4 regions of the Lentibacillus cibarius genome follow, and region 1 is predicted to be linked to each of the others. Evidence: riboswitches for the same ligand, from Rfam matches in the RefSeq annotation. Region 1 holds a riboswitch; each other region holds the start of a gene.
What was found. A riboswitch is a leader RNA that binds a small molecule or an ion and turns the genes downstream of it on or off. The one in region 1 is predicted to bind thiamine pyrophosphate.
Positions count from the first base shown of each region.

Region 2: another riboswitch for thiamine pyrophosphate. It lies ahead of tenA (thiaminase II); the one in region 1 lies ahead of thiT (energy-coupled thiamine transporter ThiT).
Region 3: another riboswitch for thiamine pyrophosphate. It lies ahead of FFL34_RS01435 (ECF transporter S component); the one in region 1 lies ahead of thiT (energy-coupled thiamine transporter ThiT).
Region 4: another riboswitch for thiamine pyrophosphate. It lies ahead of tenA (thiaminase II); the one in region 1 lies ahead of thiT (energy-coupled thiamine transporter ThiT).

Region 1 is NZ_VCIA01000001.1:3,223,980-3,231,822, reverse strand. Features, by position in the region: gene FFL34_RS15845 (ribosomal eL19 family protein) at 1-285, shown strand, start outside; gene FFL34_RS15840 (helical membrane plugin domain-containing protein) at 308-709, opposite strand; gene FFL34_RS15835 (hypothetical protein) at 1,382-2,803, opposite strand; gene FFL34_RS18375 (hypothetical protein) at 2,913-3,050, opposite strand; gene thiT (energy-coupled thiamine transporter ThiT) at 3,253-3,825, opposite strand; TPP riboswitch at 3,944-4,047, opposite strand; gene FFL34_RS15825 (hypothetical protein) at 4,281-4,604, opposite strand; gene FFL34_RS15820 (DUF6884 domain-containing protein) at 4,624-5,079, opposite strand; gene FFL34_RS15815 (iron ABC transporter permease) at 5,118-7,142, opposite strand; gene FFL34_RS15810 (ABC transporter substrate-binding protein) at 7,147-7,843, opposite strand, start outside.
Region 2 is NZ_VCIA01000001.1:710,282-718,124, forward strand. Features, by position in the region: gene FFL34_RS03595 (LLM class flavin-dependent oxidoreductase) at 1-528, opposite strand, end outside; gene trhA (PAQR family membrane homeostasis protein TrhA) at 658-1,305, shown strand; gene FFL34_RS03605 (Eco57I restriction-modification methylase domain-containing protein) at 1,404-3,962, opposite strand; gene guaC (GMP reductase) at 4,132-5,115, shown strand; TPP riboswitch at 5,211-5,311, shown strand; gene tenA (thiaminase II) at 5,405-6,091, shown strand; gene FFL34_RS03620 (ZIP family metal transporter) at 6,506-7,321, shown strand; gene FFL34_RS03625 (NUDIX hydrolase) at 7,348-7,843, opposite strand, start outside.
Region 3 is NZ_VCIA01000001.1:280,009-287,851, forward strand. Features, by position in the region: gene FFL34_RS01410 (NADP-dependent oxidoreductase) at 1-53, opposite strand, end outside; partial or broken gene FFL34_RS01415 (organic hydroperoxide resistance protein) at 53-481, opposite strand; gene FFL34_RS01420 (MarR family winged helix-turn-helix transcriptional regulator) at 628-1,074, shown strand; gene FFL34_RS01425 (energy-coupling factor transporter transmembrane component T family protein) at 2,909-3,685, opposite strand; gene FFL34_RS01430 (ABC transporter ATP-binding protein) at 3,699-5,177, opposite strand; gene FFL34_RS01435 (ECF transporter S component) at 5,189-5,779, opposite strand; TPP riboswitch at 6,103-6,226, opposite strand; gene FFL34_RS01440 (methionine ABC transporter ATP-binding protein) at 6,519-7,268, shown strand; gene FFL34_RS01445 (methionine ABC transporter permease) at 7,261-7,843, shown strand, end outside.
Region 4 is NZ_VCIA01000001.1:3,114,676-3,122,518, reverse strand. Features, by position in the region: gene FFL34_RS15275 (N-acetylmuramoyl-L-alanine amidase) at 70-861, shown strand; gene FFL34_RS15270 (hypothetical protein) at 942-1,337, opposite strand; gene FFL34_RS15265 (DNA-3-methyladenine glycosylase) at 1,318-1,917, opposite strand; gene tenA (thiaminase II) at 2,056-2,739, opposite strand; TPP riboswitch at 2,840-2,949, opposite strand; gene FFL34_RS15255 (IS256 family transposase) at 3,315-4,508, opposite strand; gene FFL34_RS15250 (diaminopimelate dehydrogenase) at 5,108-6,094, opposite strand; gene FFL34_RS15245 (sigma-70 family RNA polymerase sigma factor) at 6,453-7,019, shown strand; gene FFL34_RS15240 (DnaD domain-containing protein) at 7,051-7,843, shown strand, end outside.

The DNA.
Region 1 (7,843 bases):
TTGATGTCGGACGCTAATGCGTTGATGTTGACTGCTATTCCGTTGATTGTGGCCGCGATTCCGTCGATGTTGACCGCTATTCCGTTGATGTCGGCCGCTATTCCGTTGATGTTGATCGCTATTCCGTCGATGTTGACTGCTATTCCGTTGATGTCGGACGCTAATGCGTCGATGTTAACTGCTATTCCGTTGATGTCGGCTGCTAAAGCGTTGTCACTCTTCCATATCATCTTTTTGAAATTAAAAATCCTGACAGTGGTCATTCACAGCCAGGATTTCAAGTAGATACATGTAATCAACTAGATTTTTACGCTTTCCCCATCCCGCGCAAAAACTGCAGCATCATGGTGATACTTCGGTTAATTTCCGGATCTTTCAATGCTTTCAATAGATCCATATACGACGTTTTACCGGTAGCCTCCGATGCGGCAGCTTCCTTGACCGCGTGGTTCATCCGATCGGCAACATATCGCGTTTCATCCACGTCCAGTTTTCCCGCTATTTGAAAGAGTTTAGTTATATTTTCCACTGGTGCGGCATATTCCGGCTTATTCAGCTCGCGCATGACATTCGCCAGTGCGTCTTCCCGATGTTTAACGAGCGCAGTCAACATATCAAGTGTTTCGCTTTGGTTTAAAGATTCCAGTAAATCGATCCCCTTCAGGATAGCTTCCTTATTTTCGCTGACCGCCGTTGCTACTTCTTCCAAATTATGCTGGCGGATTGTCTCCGCGTGGACCTCCTTGCGCTTTACATTTGATAGTTTTTCAGCTATTTCGCTTCACCTGACTTCCCGGAAAAATATAGTCATTGCGTTCCTATTTCTCATCAACACGGACACTAATTTGCGGTTGTATATTGCCACGCCGGTAGTTATTTGGGTGCAAAAAATTTTCCCCTTTTTTTCCTGATGAATTCCATTTTCACCACAACCTCCTTATACGCTGGTGGCGACAGGTAGTCATGCGTAAACAACGATTCGGAAGGTGGTACAAATAATGAAACAGTTCTTACTTACGATTTATAGACGCTGCACTACTCGATGTTTTATGTTTATTTATTATAATGGGGGAATATGTCGTTTTTTTTAAATTTGTAACGTTTCCCGCCGCATCCGGCACTCATCACTTTACCAACGTAGAAAAATAGCAAGGGAGCTTAATAAACCCCCTTGCTATTTTGAATCAATTGATGCCATTGAAACTTGAATCCTGCGTTCAGGCCATGTTTTTTCGTGCAGTTCATTTTAAGTCGTCGTTTAGAAAAACTCGGCATTCGCCTCGTCTTAGAGCGAACACCGCCTTTAAATAGAAGGTTCAATTGATTCGATAAATCTCTCCTATATCCATTTTTATCCAATATTTAACATGGCAGCTACCAGCTAAAAAATAATCAAGGCAGCAACTGTGGACAGGAGCAAACCACAAATGACCGGTACAAAGTTTTTCCGAACTAAATCCATCACAGAAACACCACAGAAACCAGCAATGGCAATCAGTGATGACCAGGCAACAATGGTCCCGCCACCAGTCCAAATCGATCCCAATTGTCCAATTGCAGCAAGTGTTCCAACATCAATGGCACCGTTTTGCAGTGATGATGCTAAAGCACCTGTCAGTGGCAAGCCGGAAAAACCAGATCCATCAAGACCTGTAATAATGCCAATAATCAGCACGCTAAATGCAGCAAGGAGTGCATTTTGCGGAAGAAATTCCTGTGTTGATTTCACTAGATCGAACAACAACCCTGGTGCTTCTCCGTCAATCCCAAGAATATTTCCAGAGAAATCAGAACTACCGAGGAAAAAGAATCCTGCAATCGGAATAACCGGTCCCATAGCCTTAAACGCGAACACGAAGCCTTCTGTGATATGGTTCGTAATATAATCCAGCGCATTTTCACGGCCGAACGCCACCGTTGATAAGAGCAGCAGGATCACCGCCACACCACCAACAAATGCTGCGCCGTCACCACCTTCAAACCCAGACATCCTTCCAGCGTTGAGTTTGGTGAACATCATATAAACAACAACAGCCAACAGGGATACCGGGACAACGACAGCAAACAACCTGCTCCACGTATTCAAATGGGTTGATTTGGTTTTATTTTCCGATTCCTTTGCCGTTTGCATCTGATTCATTTCTATTTCATTCAGCTCACTGTCTTTCGGGCGGATAGTCTTCCGGTATAAAAGATACGCCAATCCAATCGCAACACCACCAGCGATTAATGATAAAACAAGCGCCTTATCAGCAACCACTCCCGTATCAATACCTGCTGATGTTGCTGAAACATTTGGAGCCACTTGAACGATATAGTCCGACGACAGCGCCATCCCCTGTCCGGCCAGCGCAACAGCCACAGCCGCGGTCATTGCTGGTAGTCCGGAGCGAATGGCTGCCGGCACCAGCAAAGCGCAAATAAGCGGAACAGCAGGGGTCGGCCAAAAGAATAAACTAATGACATACGTTGCCACAGTCAATATAAAGAAGGAAACATGACCGTTGACCATCAGCTTTTGAATCGGCTGAATCATTCGCCGATCAGCGCCAAGGTCTCGTAACGAATGCAATAACGCCATCATGAAGGTAATAATCAAGAAGATATTGAACAATTCTTTCGCTGCCACAAGATTCGCATTGAATATTGCCGTAAACCCTTCAACAAGATTCCCTTTATAGACCCAGGCAATAATGAAGGTTCCAAGCAATGACGGCAGGACAACCCCTCTACGGAATATCATAGTCAAGATGATAATCAGTGTAAAAAGACCGTATAGACCGTGGGATAAGGTTAACTCCAAATGCACCACTTCCTTTCCTAACTGTGCTACAGCCTATGCACAAGGAAAAAAAGCGGTGCAGAATTAGCATGCGGAAGTCAAAGTAATCTTCGGGGATTTCTTAAGTTCATTACGCTTCTGATTCACTCGTTTCTTCGGCGCAATCATTGCACAGCAGTTGGCCATTTTCTTGAACACCGTCGAAAAACCCATTTTCACAATAAACATTTGTACCGCATGATTGGCACGAACCGATCAATTCACGCATGGAATCCCCCCCTTTTGTTCAACTATACATAAAAAACTAGCCCCTTGTATACGAAAAGGCTAGTTTTTCATCGAGTAATAAATGAGCAATTAAATTTTTACTGACAAAGTAAAGCCACGTCCGAATCCGACGTACAGGACATCGCGTTCTTAGCTTGCAAGTGCGCTTGCGCCTTTGTTCCACGTGTGAGCGGTCAGCATTGCTATGCAGCAAGTACTAATGTTTTAGGCTGTTTGTGGAATAAGAAAAAGACCACAAAGGCACTAATAATCAGTGATGGGATAATATAAGATATATTGTATAATAAAGAATACAACCATACCGATTGACCGTCCACGGCTGATTTAAAGAACACAACACCTGCCACGTAATGGGCTGCAAACCGCAGCATACTTCCTAAAAACACCCCGGATGTAATATAGGTCAGGTATGTCTTCGTATTTCCGTCTTGAACAGCTTCCTGAATCCGTTTTGCAAAAATACCGGCAAAACCGATGACAGTAAAGGCTAAAGCATAGTCGATGAAACCTTGAAGCGGATGCAGCACATAAGCCGTTCCCAACGCAACTTGCAGCATTCCCCATAAAAAACCGGAAAGTAAACCGCCCTTTAGCCCCCAGCGAAAGGCAACAATAAATATGGGTATCATCGCCAATGAAATAGAACCACCTTGTGCCCAGAGCTTAATCGATAAAAACGGAATGATGTCAAGCATTAGTGCCAGTGCTGTGAAAATAGCCACCTCAATCATAAACAATGTACGTTTCGAACCCATGAAAATCCTCCCCTTTACTGGCGGAAACGCATGTATCCACCAAATTTTTCCACGCAAAAAAAGCAATGCCAAGGGGAAGCTTCCTGATGGGGAAATCCGCTCACATTGCTTTCTATTCCATCAAAAAAGCCACTATCCCTACGCTAGTACTAACTAACAGGTTCAAAGGGTCTGAACATAAATCTGTTCACTCTCAGCCATTTGGCTCCCCCTAAAGGCTTTCATCTATGCTTTTTTTGCTAATACTATTATAACCTAGTCTCGTGGGATTGACAAACTTTTTTCACAAAAAGTGCGTCAATTTTTTGTGGAGCGTTCTCCTTGAACGTTGTCATTTGATGTGAAGCTGGTTGTACCTTACCCGCAGCCCGTATACATTCCGCTTCGTGTATCAACACATTTTTACTCTGGTATATCTTGCAGCGTGCTTAAGTCATACGGGATAATTCCTATTTTTATTTACGCTTTCGCTCCATCGGCAGTATACCGTTCGTTATTTTGTGAACAGCTTTATTAAAAACGACTGTTCCAACAATGACAACAATAATTGCCGTAACAAATTGAATAATGATGCGGATGAAGCCGTTGTCGATCAATGCCACCAACGAGCGCACACCATAGTAAAGGATGATCGCTCCGGATCCGGTAACAGCAATAAACGTCAGTAGTACGCCTACGAGCTGAAGGACCGTTAATTGTCGCCACGTTGCTTTATGCTTAAACGCGGCATATAAAATATAGGCAAATAATATAAGTATGATTAATAATAATCTGGTCATGATCTGTCTTCTCCTCTTGTCAATGAATCGGTATACCTGTTGCAACCGATTGCTTCAGTGCCTGCAGCATGTAACCGATGCCAGTATAGGCCTGAAGCGGAAATAGCTGTGGCACACGGCTATGAAAAACGTCCTTGATGATAGGGTTATATTTTTTACCGGTAAGCACAATCAGCCTGTCGAATTGATCCAGCCGTTTCGCCATCACCTGTTCCTGCAGTTTGTCAATCGTAATGATATCAGCATTCTTCTGGCCAAACGTCACATCATACGGCCCGTCAACCAGCTCATCCGGAAACAAAAACCCATGCTTGGCCGATAGAACTACCCATCCATCTGTAAAGTATTCCGCATATTGCCGGCAACGGTTATGCAAGGTGCCAATATAGGCATCTTTAGCTGGCACCGCACCATATTCCGGATGGTTAGTCCAAATTTTCTTGCGCCCACACGGAATAATACTCAAATCTTTCACGATACGCTACCCCTTTTCCTGTCATATCCAGCTTTTCCTTAGGCCCGTTTGCGCATCAGCCAGAGAAAGTACGGTGCACCAATAATCGCTACCAGTATGCCGGACGGAATTTCACTTGGTGCAAGCAGTGTGCGGCTTAATACATCGGCAACGACCAGCATTGCTCCACCGACAAGCATCGTCACCGGCAACAAACGCTGGTTCGCCGGCCCGACCAACAGACGGGACAAGTGCGGGGCAATTAAACCAATAAACCCGATGGAACCGACTGCCGCTACACTGAATGCTGCCAGGAGGGTTGCTATTAACGCCAGCTGGAATCGGGCGGACATCACCCGCAGACCAAGCCCTTTTGCGGTATCATCGCCTAAGGACAGTGTATCAAGAACACGGATCCTGATCATTAACAGCGGGAACAAAATGAGAACAGGCCAAATCAGGAAACGGACAAGTTCCGCCCAACCTCTCGCATAGGTGGTTCCTGACAGCCAGGTTAGTGCAGATGCTACACCCAAATCTGCCTGTACAACAAGAATCTGAATAATGGCTGACCCGAACGCGGAAATGCCTATCCCGAGTAACGCCAGAATCGTCGGCTGGAACTGTGCCCGGATGGCCAGCACCATGACCGCGATGAAAAAGACAAGCGAACCAATCATGGCACCAACAGGTATCCAAGCAGCTGACACACCAAACACATACATGGTCAAAAGCGCACCAACCCCGGCCCCGGAAGTGATGCCAATGACGGATGGGTCTGCCAGTGGGTTACGCAAGACACCTTGGAAAACGAGTCCACTGACAGCGAGCACCATGCCGCTAATCAAGGCGACAAGTGCACGAGGCAAGCGCAAATCCATAACGAGACCGAGCATGAAATCATTCGCATCCCCGAAAAATGTATTCCATAATAAGACAGGCTCAAACCCGTAATTCCCCGACGCCAAACTAACAAACACCGTCACCGCTATCACGAAGATTAAAATCGGAATCACAGCCTTAAGCGGTGCGTGTACTGAAGCTTTTCCGGCAATAACCGATGTGTTCTCGTCCCCATATGTCGACCGCTTCATGCGCAGCACTAAATAGATTAGCCACGGGGCACCGATAAGTGCGGTGATTGCACCGACAGGCAGTTCGGAAAAAGACGGATCAATCACTCGTGCCAGCACATCAGCAAGTAATAAGACATTCCCACCCCAAATAAATGACGCAATGATTAATGGTAAATGTTTACGGTAGCCGATCAGTTTGATAATGTGCGGTGCAACAAGTCCGACAAAACCTATCGGACCAGCAACACTAACCGTAACTGAGGTGAGCAGAACAGCAGCAGTTATCGAAATAAATTTAACGAGATTGACATTTTGCCCGAGTGCCACAGCTACATCATCGCCAAGCGTAAGCGTGTCCATCTTAAACGACATAACCAAAAGGATGAGCAATCCAACCGCTACAATCGGCAAGGAAAACGTAACACCGTTCCAGTCATTTTGGACAAGCGTGCCGGATCCCCACAAAAATAAGCCGGCCGTTTCATTTTCATAGAATATCTGCAGCACACTTGTTAGCGATGAAAACAGAAAGGTCACAATCATGCCGGCAAGAACCATTCGTACAGGTGATGCCTTGCTCCCGCCTGACAAGACAAAGACAATGAGAAACGTCAGAATTCCGCCAACAAATGCAGCGATAATCCCATTCCCGACCATGACCACCGGGAAGAAGACCGTGCTTAGTACAACCGCAAAGTATGTTCCGGAATGAATACCAAGCGTGCTTGCTGAGGATAGTGGATTTTTGGTCACGGTTTGCAGCACCGTACCGGAAACGGCCAATGCTCCGCCGGCGATAATCCCCAACACCGCCCGCGGCAGACGAAGCATGCGGACAGTATGGTGTGCCAAGTTATCTTCAGGGGCAATAATCGCATCGATGACAGTGCCAATGGAAATCGATACACTTCCCTGATTAATATGTATAAATACAAGTATGCATAAAAGCGCGGTTCCACCCCCAAAGGTGAGAACCGCAGTCATGAAATTGCGAAGTCTACTATTCATCCAATCACTCTTTTACCATAGCATCAACAAGCTGTTTCGCCAGTACTTGATTGGAAAGGACGCCACCGAATGTCCATGTATCACCAGGTAGTCGGTGTGTATTTCCATTCTTAACAAAGCTTAAATTCTTCCAGGCCGGATTATCTTTGTACGCCGTCTCAAAAATATTGTCATCATCCTGGGCAATATACAGGAATTGTAAGTCTGCTTGATCCTGGTAATTTTGCAGCGCTTCAAGGGTCACTTCAGTATAGCCGTAAACTTCCGGCTCCTCTGTCGAATAGGCATTGTCAAAGCCAAATTTTTTCATAAGTTTGCCGACCATAGAATTATCCGTGAACAAGCGGATCGTCGGGGTATTCTGTGCTGTAAATGCCTGAGTGGCAAGGTACGGTGAGCCTTCCAATCCAGCATCGGCCACACGCTGCTTCTGTTCATCGATCAAGGCATTCAAATCAGCTATCGCCTGTTTACCTTTGTCTTTTTTATCAACTATTTTAGCCAGTTTCTTCATTTCGTCAATCATGTTTCCGTAGTGATCCTGTATCGCTTGATCACCATAAGGAGCAAACATGACGACCGGTGCAATCTTTTCCAGTTGATCCAAATACTGTTCATGGCGGAATTTAACGGCGATAATCAGATCCGGATCCTGGCGCTTGATTGCTTCCAGGTTTGGTTCCGACCGTGTCCCCACATCT
Region 2 (7,843 bases), 2.5 Mb from region 1:
AGCACTCTTTTCACTTGTTCCCAACAACCACATTTCCGGTGGTGTTGATGGCACAGGAGATGGTTTGATTTTGGCGTTCATATGCGCTTCAGGAAATCCCCCATGCAAAAACTTACGCAATTCATCAAGCGATTCCGGCATATGGCGGACATTTTCCAAAAAGTTGCCAGACAGTGCCATGGACGCTTCCGCCGATCCGCCTGGAGCCCGACCGATTCCCAAGTCAACACGCCCAGGATACAGTGTTGCCAACAGGTTGTACGTTTCAGCCACACGGAATGGCTTGTAATGCGGCAATAAAACAGCGCCAGCACCAATCCGTATCTGTTTTGTTTCAAACCCAATCATTCCTAGCATCACATCTGGATTCGGACATGCCAAACCGGACATATCATGATGCTCTGCTATCCAATATCGATTATATCCTAATCTATCGGCTGTTTTGGCCAGATCAATTGATGCGTTTAACGCTTCACGTGCCGACTTGTCCGCAGATATGGGTGATTGATCCAATATGCTAAGCTTCATATACATGACCTTCTTTCTAAGAAAATATCGGTGAATTTCCCCTTTTAAAACAACCTTTTTTAGTTGAAAACAATCTAATATACATTTATGGTAATATGTACACTTACAAAATACAAAGGTGCTGATGTTTTGGGTATATCTATTCGTGAACCAATTAATGGGCTGACCCATTTATTTGGAGCTGTCCTGTCGTTCTTTGGATTAATTGCATTAGTTACGAAGGCTTTAGCAACAACTAATTCCGCGCTTGCTGTTGTGGCAGCTGTCATTTTTGGAACTAGCATGATTCTCTTGTACAGCGCCTCGGCTACCTACCACATGGTTGTCGCGCGGGACCATGTTATTGCTTTTCTGCGCCGTATTGACCACTCCATGATTTTTGTTCTGATTGCTGGAACTTATACACCATTATGTTTAATCAGCTTAAGCGGTATATCCGGGTGGATACTTTTTACGGTTATATCCGGCATCGCCTGTGCTGGTGTAACCTTTAAATTGGTATGGTTTCATGCACCGAGGTGGCTATCAACTGCTTTGTATGTAGGGATGGGTTGGGTCGCTATTTTCTACACCCCTAAACTTGCGCCAATTATAGGTAGTAGTGGTATGCTGATGCTCGTTCTTGGTGGGGTTTTTTACACCATTGGCGCCTTCATATACTGGCGAAAACCAGCCTTCCTCTCATTTAAACATATGGGATTTCACGAGATTTTTCATATATTTATTTTGGTCGGCAGTTTGTTTCACTTTATCTGTATATATAGTTACGTGCTTTAAAGTGATGTGAATGGAGTTGAATCAAAACCTTGTGCATAACTACAGGGGTTTGATTCAACTTTCTATACCAAGCAATATGGACTCGAGCACATAACAGTTCATTCCAGGAATTCCGCTACATTCGTATCAATCAGTTGCATTTCCGCATCACTTAAGTCAAACGCACTCGCTGTCATTTGATCAATTTCCTCGTTCAACTGATTTTCTTTTTCAACCAATCTATTCATCACACTTTTTCTATTTTCATAATACGCCAGCCAGCCTGACTTTTCGGTAAGGGACATATACTTCCATTTGCTAAGCTGCTCCAGCCACTCTTCTGCATTCCATTTATAAAACGTTTGGAATGAAGCGGGCAATCGATCTATTTTAAGTTCATGTCGGATCACTTGTTCCATTGTGTGCAAAGCTTTGCCTTTATCATACTTAACTTGCAACATTTGAGCGACTGCTTCCGATATGTGTTTCTGCTCTTGTTCTGAAATATCCGGAACAGGAAACATTTTCAAATCCTTCACCTTAAACTGTGGAAATGTTTTTCGCTGGAATTTATCGAACTTGTTGATAAACCAGAACGTTGTGATTTTTGAATTCAGCACACCCAACAAAAATAGCGGATCTTTTTGGAAATTTATAATATTGTTAGCGTTGCGGTCATTCAAGACTTCCTCTTCCGTGTAGACAGCGTTGATTGCATACGTTGACCTGGAAGGAATTTGCCTTACTAAAATTCTTGACGATGTGAAAATTTCTTCTTTCCGTCTGGCAGCCAGATGGGGGCCATATCGAAGCCAGCTGCCACCCCAGTCGATATAATAACGGCAAACATCGCGCCCCTCAAGGTACATCCAATACGTTTCATCAACTTGATCATCACTGTGATATACCCTATTCTCCTTCATTTCCTTTGTCTGGACCGGATTACCCTTACCAACTTCATAAGCCACCAGGCCCGATTTCACGGTCGCAACAGCGCCTAAATTCAGCCCTGTTTCTTCTATCTTTCTCATCACATTAAAGGCTTGTTTGTTTTTCATGAGCGAAATATTAATGATACTTTGCTCATCTACTAATTGTTCTGGACGTACTTCAGCGACAATCTCGACATTTTCACCAGCGTATTCTCCGAGTTTGACGGTTGTCGGCGCTGTTTTTTGGAAAATAATGAAACACGTATCGACATCTGCCTGTGCAAATATCCGGTCGTATATATTGATAATTTTCAAGTTGCCGGTGTGTTCCAGAAGAAAACGCCGCATTTTCTTAAACGAATCAATCGTCAAACACGTGTTAGGCACAATGAAAGCAAACCAGCCACCTTCTTTGAGCAAATGGTACGAACGTTCAATGAATAATAAATAGGTATTTATTTGGTATTCTACTAAATCATAATGGTTGTTAAAATAAGCTTTTTCGGCCGCTGTAAATCCTTTATTCCTTGCAAACACATACGGCGGATTGCCAATAATGACATCAAATCCACCAGCATCCATTATCCCCGGGAATTCTTTATCCCATTGAAATGCCTTATTCGTAACATCCGGGTTATCAATAATCGAATTCCCTGTTTTCAAGTTATCATCAAGTAACGTCAATTCCTCGCGTTTATTCGCGGTTTTCAGCCACAACGACAATTTTGATATTTCGACGGTTTCTTCATTCAAATCAACACCGAACAAGTTATTGGTCAAAATATAACGGTTAATATCGACTAATTCCGCTTGACCATCCTGCATTTCTTCCAGTTTTTTGTTAATTTTGTCCCTTTCTAAAGTGAGAGTGTCCAATGCCATATGGAGGAACGCACCACTCCCCACCGCCGGGTCCAATATTTTAATAGAACGCAGCTGCTGTTGTAATTGACGGTAAAACGCAATGTGTTTCTCTACGGGCAACAACTTTTTCCTACGTTTATCCGGTTGGGGTTTATGAAATTTTGAAAAGTCCTCTCCCGTTAAATTCGGTAGTGCATCCGCATGAAATTCCCGTTTTCTGTCATTAATCCAGCTGCCTAACGTCTCCTCTAGCAGCAATTTCGTAACACCCGGCGACGTGTAAAATATCCCGTCTTTCTTCCGTTTCCCTTGCTCCGAGTCAAATGTTTCATTAAGGATATCCGATTTTATTTTTTCAATATCATTGATTGATTGTTCAAAAATATGTCCAAGTATGTTCACATTAAGCTCTACGGAATAATCATAATTGGTTATCCTTTCAAACAACGGAAATATATCATCTTGGATAACTAAACCATCCAATATAATATCCTCTTTAAACAAACCACCATTAAAACGATTAATATTCATATCAGGGTTTCCTTTATCAATCGAAAGGAATAACTCTTTTAGCTGATTCCATATCTTGGTGTCACGCTTTTCAAATGAATGCTTGGACATTTGAACAACGTTTCGGAGAACATTTCTCGGCAGTAAATCGGCATCTTCACAGAAGCAAACAAATATAAACCGATCGAGGATTTTCAACGTCTTTTCAAAAATCACTAACTTATCTAATCCGCTGTTCTGATCCCGCAAATGTTTAAACAATTCCTTCCGTACATGCCGGTAATCCTGATAAAAAACTTTAAGCATTTCTTCTTCCTCTAAATGGCTGAGCTGACGCTTTTTATATTTATGATTAAATATGGCGTTATACATCGGTTCACCCGCTTTTATGTCTAAATTCACTTAGTATTATAGCACAGCGATTTGAACAGTTTATCCGATAGACTCATTTTGACATACAAAAAAGAATCATGTATAGTGTTCAATGTACGAACGTTTAAAACATTTCATTGTATAATATTCGTTTTTAGGGGAGATATTTATGGAAAATGTATTTGACTATGAAGATGTGCAGCTGGTTCCAGCAAAATGCATCGTAAACAGCCGATCCGAATGTGACACGTCCATTACCTTGGGCGGACATACGTTTAAACTTCCTGTTGTTCCAGCAAACATGCAAACGATTATCGACGAAAATATAGCCAATAAGCTTGCTGATGGCGGATATTTCTATGTCATGCACCGGTTTGAACCAGAGAAGCGTTGGGGTTTCATTAAAGACATGCATTCACGTGGACTTATCGCATCAATCAGTGTTGGTGTCAAAGATGAAGAGTATTCATTTATCCAACAGTTAGCCCATGAGCAGCTTATACCAGAATACATTACGATTGATATCGCACACGGGCATGCGAATTCAGTAATAAAAATGATTCAGCATATTAAAGAACACTTGCCCGATAGTTTTGTGATTGCGGGAAATGTCGGCACCCCTGAGGCAGTACGAGAATTGGAGCATGCTGGTGCGGATGCCACTAAAGTTGGTATCGGACCCGGAAAAGTCTGTACTACAAAACTAAAAACGGGCTTCGGAACCGGCGGCTGGCAATTAGCAGCATTAAAATGGTGTGCCAAGGCAGCAAGTAAACCAATCATTGCTGATGGAGGTATTCGTACCCATGGGGATATTGCTAAATCGATTAGGTTCGGTGCGTCGATGGTCATGATTGGTTCACTTTTTGCCGGACACGAGGAATCACCAGGGGAAACGATTGAAAAAGACGGAAAGTGGTATAAAGAGTACTTTGGATCAGCTTCTGAATTTCAAAAAGGCGAAAAGAAAAACGTAGAAGGCAAAAAAATGTATGTGGAGCACAAAGGCTCCTTAAATGATACGCTTAAAGAAATGGAGCAAGATTTGCAATCATCTATTTCTTATGCGGGGGGCAGTCAACTTGAAGCTATCCGTCATGTCGATTATGTGGTCGTGAAGAATTCCATTTTTAATGGGGATCAGGTTTATTAATGACCGCATATGCATTAAAATTCCCCATTTTTAATAAACAGTATTTGACAGTTATCTCTTCATATGTTTTCATTGAATTTAACTGAATAATAAAACGAAAACACTAGGGGAGCATTTTTCTGCTGAGAAAGGTAAGACTTGACCCTTTGAACCTGATCTAGTTCATACTAGCGTAGGGAAGTGGATACGAATGTGCGTAAAACTTTGCCATTTGAATCAATCATACGCTTACCGGTCATACATGATTAGGCGTGCTCCCTCTTAGTGAAATAAGAGAGGAGTTTTTATTATGGCACAGAAATTCAGTAATCGTATTTTTAATCGGGTTAAACCTTTATGGCATACTTATCTGGAGCACCCCTTTGTCAAAGGTATAGGGGAAGGAACGCTCGATGTGGAAAAGTTTAAACACTATATGAAACAAGACTACATTTATTTAGTTGAGTATTCGCGCATCTTTGCCATCGGAGCAGCGAAAGCGCATAACTTAAAAACGATGACCACATTTGCAAACCTCCTGCATGGAACCATGAATGTTGAAATGGATTTACACCGGGAATACGCATCGACATTCGGTATTTCAAATGATGAATTGGAAGCAACCGAACCATCCGCAACTGTGACAGCCTATACAAGCTATATGCTGAATAAAGCACAAAGTGGCGGTGTCGAAAATGCAATCGCAGCTGTTCTGGCATGCGCATGGAGTTATAACTTCATCGGGAAAGAGCTTGCCACATGGCCCAATGCCACAGAACATGAGCTTTATGGCAATTGGGTACAAATGTATTCATCTGAGGAATTTTCCAAGCTTGCCAATGACTGTATCGAATTAATCAATGAAATTGCTGAAGGAAAACCAGAACACGAATTAAAAGAATTAGAGGAGATTGTGGTAAAGACAAGTTACTTTGAATATATGTTTTGGGATATGGCTGAAAATAAATCCACTTGGCCTGTCAAATCAACTGTCTAAAAATAAAGGTTCAAGCTAAATTCGTCACGTTCTATGCCAACCGCTAGCACTAATACGTCGGGACTGGACGTGACTTATCATTTATTTTATACTTCTTATCCTATAAAATCAGGAAACTTCTCCCCCAGGTTGTCTGATTGTCAACAATGGGGGACGTTTTTTGTTCGTACCAGCTTTAACTAAGGAACATAAAAAACTTCGGCACGCACATAACCCTATAGCTAGTGCCGAAGTTTTTTGCTAATATATTCCAAAAGTTTACTTTTAACCGTATACAAAAGACAGTATCATTGACAACAATTTGAAATAATTGTATGATGCGCACGTAACTAAAAGTTTCCCGTGGTAAACATTAAAGTTTATGTTAATTGAAGAACCTTAAATCCTGAACAAAGAAGGGGGAAATATCCCATTATGATTGATTATTTCCTAGATCTAAATCCAATTGCACAAGCAACATTTGCAACCCTTTTTACATGGGGCATGACAGCTTTAGGTGCTGCTCTCGTTTTTACAACAAAGGGCTTCAATCAACGTTTTATGGATAGTATGCTGGGCTTTGCCGGTGGAGTGATGATTGCTGCAAGCTTCTGGTCATTGCTTTCACCGGCATTGGAAAAGGCTGAAGGTGGGCCATTGCCAGCGTGGATTCCGGCCGCAATAGGCTTTTTGCTAGGCGGTATCTTCCTTTGGGCAGCAGATAAATTACTCCCTCACCTTCATCCGGGATTAGCCATGGATGAGGCTGAAGGGATCCATCCGGACAGAAAAAGACGGAGTACGCTTCTAGTTTTGGCAATTACCCTGCATAACATTCCGGAAGGGCTTGCTGTTGGTGTAGCTTTCGGTGCAATAGCCGCTGATTTGCCGACAGCTTCACTTGGTGGTGCCATTGCACTGGCTATCGGTATTGGAATCCAGAACTTTCCAGAAGGCCTTGCCGTTTCTATGCCACTTCGGCGTGAAGGAATGTCTCGTGGAAAAAGTTTTATGTACGGGCAGGCATCCGGAGTTGTTGAGCCAATTGCCGGAATTATCGGGGCACTCGCCGTCACCATTATGCAACCATTATTGCCATATGCATTAAGCTTCGCTGCAGGTGCGATGATTTTCGTTGTGGCCGAAGAAGTTATCCCTGGGTCACAGGAAAATGGGAATAAAGACCTTGCCTCAATGAGTATCATGTTCGGTTTTGCCGTTATGATGATTCTCGACGTCGCATTGGGATAGCGGGATACGAGATAGTCTCCCGTTTCTCACTCCCCGAATTGCGTCCTATCATTAGCCTGAATCAGGCGAACAAAATGACTCATGATCAGCGCAGTCAACCCCCAAATAACATTCCCATTGTACTGATAAAAAAGTTCTTCCCTACTACGGGCGTTCCAGTTGTAGTTTTTTCCTCCTTGAATAAGTTCGAAGGGAAAATCCTTTTCAGGCATGGGCTGGTATGCCACTTTGTATCTTGCAGGTTTAGTTTCTAGAAAGAATGACAGCGGTACCGTAAACACTCGCTCCACCTCTGACTGATTCGGAGTGATCTGCTCCGGCTGTTTGATGATACCCGCAAAAGGATAGACGATTCTTGTTTCGGAAATGAGGTAATCAAGCGGGAATACATCTTGGATAGCTGTCTGTTCCAATCCAAGCTCTTCCGATGTTTCCCTAATGGCGCATTGACATTCATCTAAATCACAGCTATCCATCTTACCACCAGGAAAACAGACGTCTCCCGGCTGACTGCGCATATTC
Region 3 (7,843 bases), 2.9 Mb from region 1:
GGGCGCTTTGCCAATAGAATCTGACTATTTTTCAATTTTTCTTTTAATGTCATTATCTTTCCACCCCTTTAGCCTTCAAGTCGACTGCAATATTATCCCTGGTTGCTTTGGAGTATGGACAGATTTGATGGGCGGATTCAACAAGTTGTTCAGCTACTTCTTGTTCAACTCCCGGAATTGTAACATCCAATGCAACAGTAAGAGCAAAACCTCCATCGGTATCTTTTCCTATTGATACTTGCGCTTTCACCTCTGTTTCGTCAATTTTAATTCGTTGCTTTCTGGCAGCCAGATTCAACGCACTGTCAAAGCAGGCCGCATACCCAGCGGAAAATAATTATTCCGGATTGGTCCCTTCTCCCCCTGCACCGCCAAGTGATTTAGGCATTACTAATGGCATATCAATTATCTTATCATCTGAAATCACACGTCCATTACGTCCACCTCTGACAGTGGATGAAGCAGTATATAAAGCATTCAAGTTTATCACCCCAATTTAATTTTGTGCAATTTAATTGCGCGATACTTATTAAACCATAAAAATTTCTTCTCGTCAAAAAACCAGTTTGACATTTTATGAACTTCCATATAGTTTAAAATAGAGAAGGACTGAAAGGATGATAATTAATGGAGAAAGATGAAGCAATAAAATTAAACAACCAACTGTGTTTTTCTATCTATTCATTATCAAGGGAAATAAATAAATTGTATCGTCCGTTTTTGGAAGAACTCAATTTAACGTATACACAGTATCTTGTCATGCTTGTTTTGTGGGAAAAAGAATCCTGTACAATGAAGGAGTTGGGAGACAGTCTTTTTCTCGATTCCGGAACACTTTCCCCAGTGCTCAAGCGCCTTACAGAAAGAGCGTTAACATACCGAAAACGAGATCCCGATGATGAAAGACGTGTATTAATTTCCTTAACTGAAGAAGGAAAACAATTAAAGGAAACGGCAGCGGAGATTCCCGGTAAGCTTATTAAAAAGAGTGGTCTCACTGAAGAGGAATTTTCGAGAACCCTTTTCGACTTCACAAATTTATTACAGCATATTCAGCAAGCGAATACAGAGTAAATCATGTGCCTCAGCAAAAAGGAAAGAAAAGGTAACAGGCCCCTCTTTCCTTTTTACAGTTTAAATGCCTTTCTCTTACTAGAATATTCTTGTATCCGGGATGGCTGATGCTCCTGAAAAAAATCCAAAATCAACCATAAAAAAGGTGACAACCTCACCTCCATAAATTAAACTACATTTTTCTTCCTCAGCTGTGCCTTTGTAACTCCTTTTTACAAATCTCCCCCATCTCCCTCGATCCCTTATCCCACTTGACCTCAACCCTTGTTTCATCCATAGAAATCCCGTCTTTCATCCCTTACATGAAGGAGATTTAACTCTTATTTTTACTATTTATTTTAAGAAATTTAATACAAATAACCAGGCAGTTTAGTCAAAAAAATAATAGTTTGTCGCTCTTGGTTTCTTCTTTTCAACAGTCGAATATTGGGATGAACACTACAATGATTGGTCAAAGGATAGAATTGACCACGTCAAGACATTCGTTCAATTACGCAAAGGTTTTCAAAAAACGTGGGTTCGTAAATTGTGACACGTGATTCGCAAAATGAATAAATTCCCCCACAATGCAAATAATAAACCTATCCCTAACAAAAGAGGTGAGTCACCCATGGAACGTTTAATGTTAAAAGGCCTGTTGGCCGCGTGTGTCGGAATTTTACCCTTCATATTCAAAAAGGGACCTTTACCAATTTTAATCATTGCCTTCCTTTTTAAATAACCATATCCCCAATAACCAAGGTGTAACAAAACCACCCAATATATTTACCCACATAATTATCACCTGTTATGATATTTTGTGTAATTAAATACATAAATATGCTTAATTGAATTATTCTGTTAGTTAGCTTAAGTACATTTTTCCCCATCTCTTCGCTACCTGTTATTCAAGAATAGTCAGCAATAGGTAAGCGTCTAAATTTATCTTCGGCTTTTCTTTTGCTCCACACGAACAAACTGTAATATTGGTGAATCCAACAAAAATACCCCTCTCTTTTATTCCGTTATCTGACCCTACAATGTCAATTTAGGCGCTTTTTCCGGATTAGCCTCCGTTAACGCAATAAATTTTAGTTTAATTTTTTTGATAGTAACATAAAAATGTCAACTAATACCCCATCAATGATACCTATAAAAACCCAAACGTACTAAAGTCATTCATCAAATTAGGTAAGTTAACAATCAAAAATAAACCAAATATAATTCCTAAAAAAAGAGAAAAAGCAACATTTTAATCCCCCCTTGTTAAAAATTCCTGCCCTATTGTTTAGTAAATTTACTGAAGTCCATGATTAAGTATTTGGCTTCTTATAACTTCATTCCCAAAAGTAAACCACAAGAGTAATAATAAAACTATAATCCCCATTATAAGGCTGAACCAAGCAAAGTATTTATTTTCTTTATTTATCAATGGATTAAAGTACAATTAATAATACTCCAAACGCGAGAGTAATTACTACCGAAAGTTGTCTTGATAAGGTTTCAAAGACCATTGCTCTCACCCCTTTAAAGAATTTTAATATCAGTATGTCACTCCTTGCTAATTAGATTAGAATAATGAGAACGTATTTCACTATATAAGTACCAAAAACTTTGTCAACAACACTGCACCAGGATGCCAAAGTGCCGGTCAACGATCAAGTCCTTTTTTAGAAGTATCTAAAAGCTAGATTATATCTTCATTACTTCTTAAACTCATTAGCTGCGTTACCTTGCAATATGATCCTTCAATAACAATCTGAGTACAATTTTTTAACCCGCAAAAGCGCCGTTTGCTGAACACTGGATAACAAAGAAAATAATAGCCAAAAAATAACGTCTCGATTAAAGAAGGTTAAACAGAGACATACGGTATATGCGTTGATGCATAAAAACTTATAACCAAAAGTACAAGAACATATAATATAAATGTATAGTCATACGGGGAATAACTAAAGTTATAGTAGTAGGTACGGTTCTTATCATCAGAAAATTGCTTCGCCTCCATCGCTACTGCAATCCGATGGGCGCGTCGAATACTACCTGATAAAAGCGGGACAGCATAGGATTTTATCTTAAAAAAGATGGACTTGAGACCTTTTTGTTTTTTAACACCTCGAACTTTCATGGCATATCGAATGGTTTGAAATTCTTCCTTCATAATCGTGATTAGTCGTAATGCAGCCATAAAACTATACGCATATTTCGGCTTTAATTTTGCTTGCTGCATTAACGAATAGAATAAATTCACTGGTTTTGTTGTTAATGCAAAGGTTAGACCCATCATTGCAAAGATAAGAGCACGAAAATCAACTAGTAATCCCGTAAAAAAGCTCTCTTCTGTTATATGAACAAGTCCCCACTTAAACCATGTCGTCTCCCCTTGTCCAAACATTACCATGGCTGATGATGTTGATATAAAAATGAAACAGAACGGAACGACTAAAAGCAAAATAAATTTAAGCGGATAACCAGTAAACAATAAAAATAGAATGAGAAAACCAACACTTAGATTCATCATATAATTTAGATTATCAATAAATAAGACGGCAATGCAGAGTATACATACAACCAAAAGTTTTAAACTGGGATTCACACGATGGAGCCATGTTTCCTTTCCCAATAAAGTCATCTGACTCCTCCTTTTAAAGAACCACGCCTGCTTCAAGACTGGACTTTTTGAATTCCGTTTTGTTCTGGCGTTCAGATTGTTCATCTTTCATTACTTTACCGTTTTCTACCGTCCAAATTCTTGTAGCGAAATACTTGGATATTTGTTCGTCATGGGTAACCATTATAAAGGTTGTACCTTGACGGCGATATTGTTCAATCCATTCCAATAAAGCAAATGTATTTCTGGAATCCTGTCCAAATGTCGGTTCATCCAATAGAATAATCTGCTGCTCCTTAATTATTGATGCAGCAACACTTAACCGGCGCTTTTGTCCCATCGATAGCTGAAAAGGATTTTTATCCTGATGATTAGCTAGTCGAAAAACATGAAGAAGTTCAGCGACACGCTGTTCAATTAGATGTGGATCGGTATTGTCTATTCGCAACGAATAAGCAATTTCTTCATAAACAGAATTCGCTACAAATTGAAGTTCTGGATTTTGAAACACAAATGTCATTTGTTCATGTAAATTTTTTACTTTTTTAATTGGTATTCCCATTAATTCGTATTTTCCCGTCGTTTTTATGAACTGCATCAGCGCATGCAAAAATGTACTCTTCCCAGCGCCATTATCCCCACGAATGACAATCCACTCACCGCCAGAAACCTGTTGTTCATCAACGGAGATTTTAATTTCCTTGTTTCGATAGCCTTTAAATTGTTGTAATCTTAAAAGGTTATTATTGTTGACACTTACTTCACGCTGAACGGGATGTTCTGCAAGATAATCATCCCAGACGCCCGGAAACCAAATTCCCTGTCTTTTCATCTCCTGTTTATAATTAGAGAAAATCATATCCTTTGGTCCATCAGCAATAATCTCTCCATTTTCGTTAAATAGGATAATCCGGTCAATAAATTCCAGCACATGATCAATTTTATGTTCGACGACAAGTACAGTCTTATTTTCACTAACATTTTTTATAACATCCCATATATCCTTCGTTCCAACTGGATCAAGCATCGCTGTTGGCTCATCTAAAAATAAAACGTCTGGATTAAGAGTAAGAACGGATGCAATAGCAAGCCGCTGTTTCATGCCTCCTGATAAAGATGCTATGGGTGTATGAATGTCCTGCAACTCCAATGAAACCTCCTTAAGCTGCCGATTAATTCGCTTCTGCATTTTCTCCCTTGGTATTCGGAGATTTTCAAGGACAAAAGCAATCTCTTCATCGACATACGGCATGCAAAACTGGCTGTCTGGATCCTGAAAAACATACCCCCATGATGAAGGGCGCTCTAGTTTGTCAGCTTTTAACGGTACTTCATAAGAATTTGGAATGAGTCCGCTTAACAGCTGCAAAAGCGTTGATTTACCACAGCCAGAAGGTCCTAACAAAAGAACCTTTTCACCTTTTTGAAACGAAACGGATAAATCCTTAAATAAGAGCGATTCGTCACCAGGAAATTTCAGTCTTAAATTCTCAACACGTGTCATTTGTTCCATCTTTATCATCCTTATCTTTCATCCACATCCAATGCATCATAATCTTCTCTGGATGCCGGACGAACAAGATTCGTAACTCCTGTCGTTTCAAGTGCTTTGACAAGATAATAAGCTAAAATACCAGCAAAGAACAGTGAACCGATAGATCGAGCAACTAAATACAAGATTAAGTTCCAAGTCGACAGGGCTAAAATTTCTCCATAAAAACTATCCATAATAACGGAACCTATACATGAAGAGAGACCTGCTAATACAGCTATTGATAAATCAAATCGTTTATAGCGAAATGCCATAAACACGAGTTCTGCAAATAATCCTTGAACCACTCCATATAATAGAACCGTCAATCCCCAAGGTGATCCGAGTAAAAACTCACCAGACGCAGCAGCAATCTCTGCCAATAACGCAACTCCTGGCTTTCGAATGATTAAATAGACGACAGGTGCTGCGATAAACCACATTCCATAAACGAACTGATCAAGGTGCAGACCAATAGGGGTTAATGTATAATATAGCGGGCCCCATAAGATATAAACAATTCCAAATGCAATAGCAATCACAATCGTTACTAGAATATACGTTAATTTCAATCCTTTTGCCATGTATTTTTCTCCTCCTCTAGTCTTTTCCACCTAATGGACCATACTTCTTGTTTGTAAGCCATATTCCAAAATGATAACTCATAAGATAAAATGCTCTTTATTCGTTCTCTATCATCTTCTGAAACTTTTTTCAGCTATGTCATCTCCTCCACTAATAAATGAATGATGAAAACTTGCTGCCCTAATTTCATCTACAGCTTGACGTACTTCCCCTGAAAATTTCATTTCTTCCCCCCCTCCCTAAATTTATAAATAAAAATAAAAAACCACCTTCTTATTACAGAGAAAGTGGTTTTAATTGAAAATAATACATATGTATTGTTTGCAACTAAACGCCACTTCCCTCCGCTGGTATGATCCAGATCAGGTTCTAAGGGTCTTAAAGTCATACTTTAATCTCAGCTCTATGGTGAATTGATCACCTTGAAAGCTCCCCTAGTGGTTTTATTCGTTTATTTACTTGTATCATACTATGTTCAATATATTTGTCAAGGATTACTCAAATATGTTTTTTAAAGAATTACTTTAATTCATATCTATTCTATTCGTTAGTTTATGATAGGTATTTATTTACAATATTAACGGCAGTTCCAAGTGCATATTCTCAACACAATATGCTGTTTTCAGCAAATGTGAGGTTTTAGTCTTTTAGAATTTGTTAGTTAATGACAGCTACGTGAATATAAGTTATAATAAACAGGTTCTGAATCACCTTTCATTTAAGGGAAGGGGGTTTTTTATGATTACTATATATAATGTCAGCAAATGGTTCGGCTCGTTTGAAGCAATTCAATCGGTATCGTTAAGTATTAAGTCGGGCGAAATTCATGGTATTATTGGCGCGAGTGGTGCAGGGAAATCAACGTTACTGCGAATGATGAACTTATTAGAGCAGCCTGATGAAGGAGAAGTTATCATAAATGGTGAAACGCTGAACCATTTAAAAGGTAAGCGAATTCGTCACATACGTCAGTCGTTAGCTATGATCTTCCAAGGGTATCATTTAGTCGGCAATAAAACGGTTTTCGACAATGTCGTCGTGCCGCTAGAATTAGCTAAAGTTCCGAAAACAAACCGGACAGAACAAGTAATGAAGAGTTTGCGTTTTGTGGGTCTCGATACGTTAAAAGATCAGTACCCGGGGCAGCTAAGCGGAGGGCAAAAGCAACGCGTCGCTATTGCGCGAGCGATTGTCAACCAGCCTCAAGTGTTGTTATGTGATGAACCAACGTCATCACTTGACCCGAATACAACAGCGGAAGTGCTCGAAGTATTAAAGCGAATCAATCAAGAATTTGGTGTCACCATTGTCATTGTTACCCACGAAATGGAAGTAATCAAAAGTGTCTGTGAACGAGTGACGGTTATGGCAGATGGTCGCATCTACGAAGAAATTAATATCGATCCGACAGGAGTACATAAAATTGAACATAGCGCCGAAGGTTTTGTCAAACGTTTGAAATCAGGTGGTGACGTCAACAATGCCTGATATATTAGTTGATTATCAAACTGAGATTTGGGTGTCAATTGGCGAGACATTTATTATGGTTGGTTCTTCAATACTAGCGGCATTGTTAATCGGGCTTCCAATTGGCACCTTTTTATTCCTGTGTCGCAAAGGGCAATTGCTTGAAAATCAATTTGTTTTTTCATCCTTGAACTTAATCGTGAACATTATTCGTTCGTTTCCATTCTTGTTACTCGTTATCTTTTTAATTCCGTTCACGCGTTTTATTATTGGAACGGCGATTGGTACAGCAGCTGCGATCGTCCCGATGACCGTTATTGCAATCGCGCACTATTCTCGTCTGGCAGAGCAATCGCTTCTCGATGTCCCTAAAGGCGTGATGGAAGCGGCTGTTTCGATGGGCGCGTCAGTTAAAGATATTATTTTCAAATTTTTGTACGTTGAAGCACGCTCAGCACTCGTCTTAAGCATGACGACATCGACGATTAGTTTTATTTCTTACTCGACGATCATGGGTGTTGTCGGTGGTGGTGGTATCGGTGACTTTGCCATCCGTTATGGTTACCAACAATTTCGAACTGATTTGATGATTTATA
Region 4 (7,843 bases), 110 kb from region 1:
ATTGTTCGTCGCTTCCTTTTAATACAATATGATTGAACAGGTCTGTAAACAGAGAGGAGGGTTTTCGTAGTGAAATTTTATGTAGATCCGGGGCATGGTGGTGCCGATCCGGGAGCACAAGGAAACGGCATGCAAGAAAAAGATATGACGCTGGATATAGCGCAACGCATCCGTCATCTTTTAACCAATGATTACAATGACGTCTATGTCCGCATGAGCCGGACTGATGACAGCAGCAAAAGCTTAAGTGAGCGAACAAACGAAGCCAATGCTTGGGGTGCGGACTATTATTTGTCCATTCACTGCAATTCCTATAATGGGGCCGCGCAAGGATATGAGGACTATATTCACTCGAGCTTGTCTGATTCCTCGACAACAGCACATTATCAGGGTATCATGCACAACGAAATAACAAAGGTGAATCAGCTTAGCAACCGTGGGCAGAAAAAGGCAAACTTTCATGTACTGCGAGAAACGATGATGCCAGCGCTTTTAACGGAAAATGGGTTTATCGACAATGATCATGATGCTGACCTGATGAAGGATGCTTCCTGGCGGCAAACCGTTGCACAGGGACACGTGAATGGATTAGCAAAAGCATTCAACCTCGAGCGTAAAGCAAGCGCTGGAACACTTTATAAAGTAATTGCCGGTTCCTTTCAATCAAAAGAAAATGCAGAAAATCGGACAGCCCATCTTCGGTCAAAAGGAATCGAGTCATTTGTCGCGGCAGTTACCATTTCCGGCAAGCGTTGGTACCGCATACAGGCCGGTGCCTTCTTCGTACGAGATAACGCCAAAGCACGACTAGAGGAAGTCAAAAAAGCAGGCGTTGAAGATGCATTTATCACCGCTGAATAGGACCTCGGAGACGATCTTCTAGTCCCAGGGAGGCAGCCACACGAAGCGAACAGCACCCACACTGTTCGCTTTTTTACTATCTAGATAATGGTAGATTTGGTTGCTGTGGACAGCTGAGGTTCCAAATCAGCCATGTCCAGCTTCGACGCGCTAGTGCAGGCGCCCGCACAGGATGTCGCGGTTTTAGCCTGCCGGTACTGAAGGCGTATCGCAATTTCAAAAGCAGATATCAACCGGTGTGCGGCAAACATCAACGCTTTAGCAACGGATATCAACGGTTCACGGCGCAACATCGACGCTTTAGCTGCAATTATCAACGCTTCACGGCGCAACATCAACGCTTTAGCTGCAATTATCAACGCTTTACGGGGAATCATCGACACATCTTCCCATTCAAAAGTGGTTTTCTTTTTCAAGGACGTGACGTTTTTAGCCTTCGAGGACGCTTGCGTTTCTTCATCTGGAAACAAACGCATTGTCGCGGATCCAAAAGCGCCATGGATAGTCTTTTGCCTCCCCGGCGTTTCCAATCCCGATCCGTGGACCAGCAGCAATTTCTGAAACATCCACACTTCTCCCCGGAGCAATCCACAGCGGACGCTGATTAAGTGCATGTCCATAATCATCCATCGTGATGCCGAGCGCTTTCGTTAATTTGCCGGGGCCATTCGTCCATTCTTTTTTCTTTTTCGCTTTGGGCCGCCGTGGTTCCATTAATTCCTGGCCAATATACGGCTCCACACCGCGAATCAATACAGCTTCCGGCGCGTCAATCTGGCCGCTCACAACATTAAAGAGACAGTGCGTATGCATCGAATACGTATATGTATAACCAGCCTCACCGAACATGATTTCCGTTCGTTTCGTGCGACGGTGATTAAAACTATGGGCTGCACGATCACCAGGCCCAATGTAGCCTTCCGTTTCCACAATCAAACCGCCGGCAACCCCCTCCTTTGTTTCCTTCAGCAGCAATTTTCCTAGCAGTGACTGCGCCAGTTGGAGGGTCGGCTGGTGATAAAATGATAAGTGTAATGGCTCCGGTAAGTGGCACATGGTATATCCTCCTTCTCCCGATCATTCTCATCATTTCCAGGACAAAACATTATATACTTTAACCATAACAAATCCCCACCTGTACAGATGGGGATTGTTTCACGTTGGTATAGCGGCACATCGCTATGCCACGTATACTTATTGTCGCACGGCCATTCTGCTGGAAAGCCACGTTTCTTTCGTATAGGACATTTCCCAGAATGCAAGCTCGTATTCTTTGGCAATAACAAATTGTTCTTTCATGGCTTCTCTTTCCTGTTCACTGGCCTCTTCCGCCAGTGCATCCAGCAGATCAATCATTTCCTGGGTCGAAGTTTGAAACCATTCGCTTGCATACATTTGAATCCAATTTTGATAGATTTCTTCCTGCGGTACCGCGTTCTGATAAACCTGGCCAATGTCCGCATACAGCCAATAACAAGGAAGTACCGCAGCAATCGTCTGCCCGAGGCTGCCTGAGAGAGCAGCCCGGTACAAGTGAGATGTATACCCGTATGCCGTCGGGGCTGGTTTAAACTGCGCCATATCCTCCTTCGTAATGTTCAGAACGCGTGCATGTTCCTCATGAACCGTCAATTCAGCCTGTGCCGTCATCTTCGCTTTATCCGCAAGTAACGCCGTCGTCTCGAAATCCCTTGCCTGCGCGGCTGCCATCGCATGCACTTTCCCGTAATGCTTCAAATAGTAAATGTCCTGGAGAATATAATACTTAAACGTCTCCAGTGGCAAATCACCATTTGCAATTCCCGTAACAAACGGATGATGCAGACTCATCTCCCAGCTTTGTTTCGTTGCCTCTCGCAGTGTTTCTGAAAATTTCATTAAAAAATCCTCCTCTTTTACTGTTTCCGACAGATTGAGGAGGGGAAGGTTCGCTGCTTACGTCCATTTATGGAAAGAAACCATTTTTCATAAACATAGACAAGCGACGATACCACTTCCCTCCGCTGGTATGAACCAGATCAGGTTGTAAGGGTTCTAAAGTATCACTTTAATCTCAGCCCTTCTAAAAGGGCACCCCTAGCGGAAACATTTATTATTTTCAAAATCATCTTACCAATCTTAAGTGAGAAAGTCAACTAAGTAATGGTCTACGTGGTTCGGGGGCGTCAATAATTTTGTGTAAATGACCCTATTCCTGTAGAAGGTTAGCCATTGTTTTTCAAAGTTTCAAGATTAGGTGGCTGCTCTAAGCCACAGCGGCAGCTGCTTGTCCTTGACCCTGCGCCTCTTCTTCGTGATTCGCTGTGTTGGGTTCAGGGACCCGGCCAGCGAGAACGTAGAAGAGATCGGTCGTGGTACGCTCGGTGTGCGGATGGAGCCCCTTGAGGGCTTTATTTTGCCCAGCCGCCATGTACACACCACCACGACCGCAAGCAGGGTCAAGGATGGCGGTGTTAAGCCTGATTTTCCAGCGCTTCAAACATCTGCAGTAGTTCGGGCTTCGCCTTTCCAAATCCTTTGTGGCACCGCATACCGAATTTATGGTTGTAATCCAAAAATTGGGTTACCAGAAAACGTTCCAGGGCATCCTCGTTGGGAAATTGTTCTTTGCGTTTGACGTAGCGTTTGATTTCCTTGTTAAATCCTTCGATGAGATTTGTGGTATAAATACTGGAACGGATGGATACCGGGAAATCATAGAACGTTAATAAGCGATCCTGTCTCATCACTGCGTCGACAGCGCGAGGATACGTTTTGTGCCATTTATTTTGAAATTGGTCCAGGGCACTAAGAGCTTGCTGGCGGTCCTCAGCTTCGTAAATAGCCTTGAAATCATCCAGAATAGCCGCACGATCTTTCACACGAACTTTGTTAGCGATATTGCGGGAAACATGGACACAGCACACCTGATGTTTGGCTTTTGGGTAGACACGATGCAAGGCATCTGTCATGCCGTTCAAGCCGTCCGAAATAAAGAGAAGGACATGTTCAACACCGCGTTCAGATAAGTGCTGTACCAACTCCTCCCACACATTGGCGGATTCCGTTGGGGCAATGGTAAAGTCCAGTACTTCTTTGCCGCCATCTTCTGCAATGCCAATGGCAATATAGACCGATTCTTTTTCAACGCTTTGACGACGAATCGGGATCTGGGTGGCATCCAGATAAATGCACACATAACGTCGCTCCAGGGTTCGCTCATGGAATGCCTGAACATCTTCTGACACAAGCTGTGTCAGATTTGAAACGGTCTGTTTGGAATAATGTTGACCATACATTTTTTCGATCAAATCAGCAATTTCATCCGTCGTTATGCCCTTTTCGTACAAATGGATTACAAATTGTTCCAGCGTGTCGTTAGAACGTTTATAAGGCGCCAGCGTTTGTTGCTGAAAGGAACCGTTGCGGTCTCTGGGAATATGCAGCTCAAGGCTGCCGTATTCCGTTTTGAACGTTCGGTCATAGAACCCGTTACGGGAATTACCGGAGTTAACGCCGGCCTGCTCATAAGGCTCATAGTCCAGGAAAGCCGTTAATTCGTGTTTTAAAAGCTGATTGATGGCTGTTTCCAAGTGATGGCGAAAAATTTCTTCAATATCCTGCTTTTGGGCTAGTCCTTCTAGCAAATCTGTAGTAAGATGACTCATAGGGAAGACCTCCTGTGGGTTTTGTGTGCTAACTCTATTCTACAGGAAAAGGTCTTCCTTTTTCTATGACCATCGTTTAGGTATATTCATTTACACAAACTATTTTACGCTCTCCGTGGTTCAATTTAAGAGTACAAAAAAGTAATTTAAAATACTTGTTATAGAAATCATCTTAATATTTTCTTCGGTATCTATTTTAAAAAAACTTCTAATCAATTTTTTACTGTCGAACTTCACTTGTGATTGCTTTTTTAGAGTTCCTGTCACAGATTACCTCTTACTTCTTCTGTTCCCCTGGAAACTTTTGTACGTTTTACAGTCCCATGCGTTCAACAATGCAGTCACATTAATCATCTCTTTTCACCTAGAATACTATAATTTTCGCATTAAATAACATTGAAAATAACAAGGATTTAGCAGATAAGTATGGCAGTTGGTATGTTATTTCATTATGCAAATGAAACTTAAGATTGTCATAACAATAAAAAAAGGATGCTAAACCACTTGTGATTTGCATCGCAATAAATTTGTTATTTTATATTCTCTTTGCTAAAACTGAATGGCTGTTTGAGTCAGCCCTGTGCAGCTGCAATTACTCCTTATAAATAATCCCTTCTTAACGCCTCTGCTGATCGTGGTGAAATATAAGCTGGTGCGACATCATAAACTGTTTTGGCACCAAATTGATTTTCCTGGCTCATTCGATGGGCAGCTCTTGCATATGCGACTAACACACTGGACGTAAATTCAGGGTTGCTGTCTAATGTGAGCGAGAACTCGTAAATTTGTTTGTTAGCTTCTCCTGTATTGCCACTTCGAATCACAAAGCCACCGTGTGGTGCCTTAGAATGGTCACGTTCCAATTCTTCCTCGGAAATAAAATTCACTTCTGTGTCATAATCGGCGAAATAGTTCGGCATGGTTTTGATTTCATTTTCGATTGCTGCTTTGTCCGCATCCTTTTCAGCGACAACATAGCAAACACGGCGATGTTTCCCCGATTTGGTTAATTCCGGGTTGGCACCGCTGCGTACTTGTTCAATTGCTTCCTCGGATGGAATGGTATATTGGACACCATTTTTCACACCGTTAACTCTTCTTACCGCATCAGAGTGTCCCTGGCTGAGTCCTTTTCCCCAAAATGAATAGTTTTCTCCGTTAGGTAAAATCGCATCAGCCATTACGCGGTTTAGAGAGAACAAGCCCGGATCCCAGCCTGTTGAGATAATAGCAGTTGTATGATGTTTTGTTGCAACTTCATTGACCATTTGATAAAACTCGGGAATTTTTGCATGCGTATCATAACTGTCCACTGTGTTAAACATGCTTGCAAAGTATGGGGTTTGTTCGGGTAAATCTGTTGCCGATCCACCACAAAGCAGCATTACATCAATGTCATTTTGGTAATTGCCTGCGTTATCAATATGTACAGCTTTAGCATCAGGATCATCAAGTTTCAATGCTTCCGGATCCCTTCTGGTGAAAACGGCAACTAATTCCAGGTCTTCAGTTGCTTTAATGGCTTTTACTGCGCCTTTTCCCAGATTACCATAACCGACGACTCCCAATTTAATTTTGTTGCTCATGTGTATCTCTCCTTTTTAAAGTGACTGTCTAAGAAACAATGGTTCAAGGTGCCTTTTATTATAAATGAATGCGACGTCTATTGAAACTATTTTATATGATCGCTACATTTGTGCCATGTGAAAGCACCTACAAATACTTTACGATTTTTTTTACGGTTATTTATACGACTTTATAATAAAATTGTACTCCCAAAACTGAACGACTAAGTAATGGTCCCCTCTCTCCTTTTCAGACCCATCTCAACACAAAATGTCACAAAAAAGACAAAACTTTTTTCATTACCATGACACTTTTTGACTTCTTTTTTCGATTATAGGAGTAGAAGCGTTCTATCCAAAATCATAAAGGAGTAATCACATGGACAAAAAACTGACATTTGAGGAGATTTTTCAGCAAAACGAGCGGCGAATTCATTATCAGATTCACAAAATGAACATCCGTGACCCGCATCATGACTTTTTTCAGGAGGGGTTAGTCGCACTTTGGAATGCGTTTGAAACGTATCAACCGGACAAGGGGCCCATGGCAACGTACTTCAACTATATCATCCGAAACCGTCTGATTGATCGTATGCGGCATGATACCAGACAACATGAGATTCTTCAGCAAACCGTTCACGAGCAACACACACAATACACTGACGGCAATTACCACCGAGGCACGGAGGGCGCCCGTCCCATAGCGGCCAATCACCAACTCCAGCTGGCTGATTCCAATCTTTGGAAAAATCTTCAGTCCCAACTGACGGACAAGCAATGGAAATGGGTCTATTACGCTATTATCCAAGAAATGTCCTATAAAACAATCGCCGAACAGGAAAACACAACTGTTGACGCGGTGAAAAATTGGGGGCGGCAAGTGAAGAAGAAATTAAAGGACCCGCATTTTCGTCACATGTTGTCGCTGGATGATAAGGACATTTAACACATACGTAAAAATATAAAGGAGCATTCATATGAACTACTTAAAAGAATTAAACGCTTTTTACCAGCAAATAATTTTCAATCCACTGTCCGGATCGGCTGTCGCACTTTGGAACACATTAATGCATTTCAATAATCTATCCGGATGGCAAAAAACGTTCTCCGTTCCTGTTTCCATTATTGAGTTAAAATCCGGTATCAAAGGCTCGTCGTTTAAACGCGCACGCGATGAGCTGCAAGAAAAAGGCTACATCCGCGTAACATCACGGAGCGGAAGGCAGGCCGCTGTCTATCAAATGATTTCACAAATTAAACCAATGTGCCAAGTTAATAGTTTCATGGACGTAGAAACGGATGCGAAACAAGACACAATCCCTGCTTCTGAAACCCAATGGCAGACGCAGCCGTCCCAAGCAGAGCAATCAGCACATTTTACTCATGACTCATTGGAACAGCCCGTCAACGAACCTATCGAGAACCAAGCAGCACACCAAATGAACGAAGATAATATGAACCACAATACGAACCAACGTGCAGCCCACACGACCAAAGATAGCCTGGTCCACAATGTGAAGGACAATATGGACCACAACACGGACCACAGTACCACTAACAGTACAAAAGTCAGTGCGCACCACAACAAGAACCACTATACGGCAGACAACATGGTCCACTATGCGGAGGACAACGTGGACCACAACACGGACCACAATGCGGACCCATTAGTTAAACAATACATAAACAAAAATAAAATAAAACATAAAACAAAACAAACAACAACGACAACTGATGCCATCCGGTTTTACCAGGATTATTTTGGCATGG